DNA from 2 places in the Ralstonia sp. GX3-BWBA genome. Region 2 is predicted to be linked to the other one. Evidence: riboswitches for the same ligand, from Rfam matches in the RefSeq annotation. Region 2 holds a riboswitch; the other holds the start of a gene.
The links. Region 2 has a riboswitch for cobalamin ahead of DOD19_RS21250 (HoxN/HupN/NixA family nickel/cobalt transporter). Riboswitches for the same ligand answer to the same signal wherever they lie in the genome.
Positions count from the first base shown of each region.

Region 1: another riboswitch for cobalamin. It lies ahead of DOD19_RS03090 (TonB-dependent receptor); the one in region 2 lies ahead of DOD19_RS21250 (HoxN/HupN/NixA family nickel/cobalt transporter).

Region 1 is NZ_QMKS01000004.1:275,153-277,351, reverse strand. It holds gene DOD19_RS03090 (TonB-dependent receptor) at 1-834, opposite strand, end outside; cobalamin riboswitch at 959-1,210, opposite strand; gene DOD19_RS03085 (hypothetical protein) at 1,378-1,698, shown strand; gene DOD19_RS03080 (cell division protein ZapA) at 1,701-2,018, shown strand.
Region 2 is NZ_QMKS01000022.1:182,428-184,626, forward strand. It holds gene DOD19_RS21250 (HoxN/HupN/NixA family nickel/cobalt transporter) at 1-1,028, opposite strand, end outside; cobalamin riboswitch at 1,124-1,303, opposite strand.

The sequences.
Region 1 (2,199 bases), on a different contig from region 2:
ATTGATATCGGTCGAGCTGCCAAAACCGCTGTCGTAACTGGCGTCGCCCCAGGTCTGAAAGTACGTCAGCCCTGCCTGCCAATCCGCGGAAAGGCGATGCGACAACTGCGCCGACACGCTCTTGTTCGTATAAGGGTTGTCGTTCGGGTTGGCATTCTTGGCTTGCAGTGGGTTGATTGCAGAGAACCCGTCGGTCTTGAACTCCGACACTGACACAGCGAACGACGTATCCCCGCGCTCGCCCAGCGAGCCGTTGATACCCGCCTGCGCGCGCTTGGTGTTGCGTGCGCCGTACTCAATCTCTGCGTTGGCCAATGGGGCATGTCCCTTGCCACTGCGCGTGAAGATCTGCACCACGCCGCCAATCGCGTCGGAACCATATAGCGCCGACACGTTGCCGCGAACGACCTCGATATGATCGATCTGGTCGGCCATCAGTTGATCGATCTGCGTGGCCCCCAGCGTGGCGGAACTCACCCGCACACCATCAATGAGAACCAGCGTCTGATTGGAACCGGCACCGCGCATGAAAAGGCTGGCGTTGGTGCCAGGCCCGCCGTTCTGCGCGATTTCGATGCCGGCCTCGCGGCGCAGCAGCGTCACCGCGTCCGGCGCCTGCGAGCGCTCGATATCGGCGCGGCTGATGACCGTCGTGTGCGGCAATGCATCCGACAGGGGCTGCTCGCTGCGCGAGGCCGTCACCACCGTCGGATTCAGTTCACCCACGGGCGTACTGGCTGCCGGTGTATTGCTTTGTGCCCAGGCCGGCACGACTGCACCTGCCATGACCCCCGTTAGTGCGCTGGCAAGCGCGCGCATGGCCGTCCGGGGCATTCGGAGTGGCCGCTTTGTAGTCAAGCTCATGTTGAAAAGACAAGAAGCGTCAGCCGGACCCGTTCCCCCGCAGGTCGCTGGCAGCAGGATCTCGATGCGGTTCCCTCCGGGGCTTCACATCGGCTCTGAGATCCACCGTCCTGGCCGGTATCCGGGCTGGCGAAGCGGCCTGCCCGCCTTCCCATTCCCAGAGGAACAGTGGCGTATGGACAGACCGCGCGGTACCCATCTTCTTCTTGGCGAGATGGCAGGCACACGCGACGTTCGCTTACCGTTGCGGGGGCAGCGCAGGTTGGCGCATCGCTTGGGGCGCGCGCTCCCTGCTTCCCGTTTAACTGCAGATGGTGCTGCGGGCACCAGGACGCCGCGAAGTTTAACGGAAAAGGCACGCTAAACCCGCCCAAGTCGCGGTAAAAACACACCCTTCGCCCTTTGTGCCCGCTGCGTCGCCTCATGCCGCCGCAACTCGCGCATCCGTATGGAGGACAGGCGCGACGCGCATGATCGGCTAAAATCCCCCCACTCGATTCTGATTGACACCCAATGCTGAACGAACTCGAACAACTTGCCGGCAAGATCGCGCGCGTGCTGCGTCACGCCGATGCGCTAGCCGCCGAGAACCAGCGCCTGCACGCCGAAGTCGAGCGGCTTCAGGCGGAAGCCGATGCCTCCAAGACCGAGCGCGACGCGATGGTCGCCGATCGCAGCGTGCTCAATGCCAAGATCGAAGAAGCGCAACTGCGCATCCAATCGATTCTCGACAAGCTGCCCACGGCTACCGACGCGCGCCAGCTTGACCTCCTCGGCCAGGCCGCAGGCGCCGATGAAACAACGGCCGCCCCCGCCCCGCATTCGGAGACCTAAGCATGAGCAGCAAGCAAATTGAAGTGAACATCGCCGGGCAGCCCTACAAGTTTGCCGTCTCGGTCGATAACGAAGCGGCCCTGCGTGAAGCCGCAGCCATGGTCGACAATCAGATGACGCGCATCAAGAACGGCTCGAACACCAAGGGCATCGAGCGCGTTGCCGTGATGGCCGCCATTAGCATCGCGTCGGATTTGCTGTCGATGCAACGCCAGGCCGCGTCCGATTCCGCCCTGCCGATCGACTCGATTCGCGCCAAACTGGCCGACCTGAACGCCCGCACTGACGAGGCGCTGCGCCAGTACGGCGAAGTCATTTGACTCAGTACAAAACGTGTTTGTAACCGGATCGCATCCGGGCTTGGGTTCGGATGCGAACGGGTGTATAGTGTCACCCAATGGCTTCCGGAATCTCCCGCAAACCCTTGCAGCATAAGGCTTTAGCGGCTATAGAGTAGAGAAAAACGGTTGCCGGCGATGAATCTTTCAGACGCATCGCCAT
Region 2 (2,199 bases):
AGACGGTCGTAGCCTTTCCACTGATAGATGCCTGCTGAAATGGCCCAGCTCAGGATGAAGAGACCGATGGCCAGATAGCCGAACTCCGCCAGTCTTTCATTGAGTAGGGAAACCCATGCCCACGGCCCGTCGTGCAGGCTCAGGCGGTTGGCCAGCAGACCGAGCGCCTCGATGGAGCCGATGACGAACGCCATCAGCACCGAGGTCAACGTGATCGTGATGTTGTACCAGAGCTTGCGCATCGGGTTGACAAAGGCCCAGCCATAGGCGCCGACCATCAGGATGCTGTCGAGCGTGTCGATCAGGGCCATGCCTGCGGTGAACAGAACGGGGAAGACCATGACCGACAGGAATGGGACGCCCTTGGGCGTCTGGGCCGCTGAGATTGAAAACAGCCCGATCTCCGTGGCCGTGTCGAATCCGAGGCCGAACAGGAAACCGAGCGGAAACATATGCCAGCTCTTGGTGACCAGCCGGAACATCGGGCGAAACAGCCGCGCCATGACGCCATTGCCGGACGTCAGCGTGTCGATGTCTTCGTCACGGATCGCTTCTCCCTTCCTGAAACGGACGAACTGTTTCCACACCGCACAAAGAATGAAGAGGTTGGTTGCCGCAATGACAAGCAGGAAGAGGGCGGAGATGGCCGTCGAAATGCCACCGCCGCTTTCCCTGAGTGCGCCAAGACGTGCACCCATGGCGGAACTCGCGGTAACGACGACGAACACCGCCAGCACGATCAACGTCGAATGTCCGGTGGAGAAGAAGAAACCCACTGCGAAGGGGCGTTGGCCCTGCTGCACCAGCTTGCGCACCACGTTGTCGATCGCGGCGATGTGATCGGCATCGACTGCATGGCGCAGCCCGAACAGGTAGGCCAGTAGTGCGGTACCAAGCAAGCCGGGTTGTCCGGCAAAGGCGGTGAGCGCCCATGCCCAGGCCAGTAGGTTCAGTCCAATGAGTACTGCCAGCAGGCTGACTGGCGTACGGGACGGAGAGGTTAAACGGCGCGAGAGCGGCGATGCCACGGAAGGCCTCTTTGCGAGATGCATCGCCGCGAGACAGGACAAAACGGCTTGGCCGCTTTTCGTATCCCCCAGTACACCCCGCCCGGATTGACCCCACGTCGACAAGAGATGATGGCCGGTCTCCTGGCTTGTGCGTCATCACCGCGCATCGCCTTCCCGGAACCCTCCGGTGGCACTTTGATACGGGCTCGTCACTTACAGTTGCGGGGGCAGCCACGGCTTCACACCGTGTTCCCGTTTCACCCTTCAAGGGCACCATCATTCGTCGCCGGATCATACGCGATGAGGCTGGGCATGTGAACATCGCGCAGCGCGTAGTCATGCGCGTGAATCTTCCGTACATCCGCGGCTGGTGCACCTTGGCCGGCCGTCGCTTCCTTGGCACCCAGAAACCGACGTCAGTCATGATCCGGCGCACCGTCTCGCTGGCCAGCGCTCACGCAGCTTCTAGGCCGCCAGCTTCAGGCCGAAATCCGCATAGCTGTCCCGAATCAGCCCGCGCATGCGTAACTCCAGACCGGGCGGCAGTTGGTTGTTGGCCGGTCGGCCTGGATGTCGGTTCTGCAGACCCGCTGCACCTTGAACCTGATAGCGTCGCAACAAACGCAACGCTTACACCAAGCCGGGCAGCAGCAATCCCAGTCTTGAGGTGCTCATCGGTGAGCGCCTGGAGGTTCTTGGGTCGGTCGAGCACTCGGACATTTGGACTTGGCTATAACCGGACATCACAACCTGGCTCTAGCACCTAAATTACGCATAATTTGTGTTATGTAAAATAAAAGAGGCTTGCAGATAACGCAGCGGCGACATGCAGACGCTGCAGTGCTCCTGGCGGACGGAAGCAATTTTGTTCACTTTCGTGAGGTAGCCCTATTCACTCGTCGGCCAAATACTGCCCAAGAGCTGACCGCATGCACCTGTGATCGGTGCCAGCGTCGGCTGACCCCTGAGGAGCCTGGTGAGTTGCAAGAGCGACTATCGCTTGACCACTCCTGCGGCTTCAATTCTGTCTCTGGTGACGGCAACGTGGTTAGTCTCGACCTGTGCCAGCGCTGCGTGAAGGAACTGCTCGGAAAATGGTTACGTACAGGACAGCCGAAAGACTTGTGAGGAAGGGAGCGACTGCAACTGTGTAGCGAGGCATCACAACTGAACCTTCCATGGCATAGCA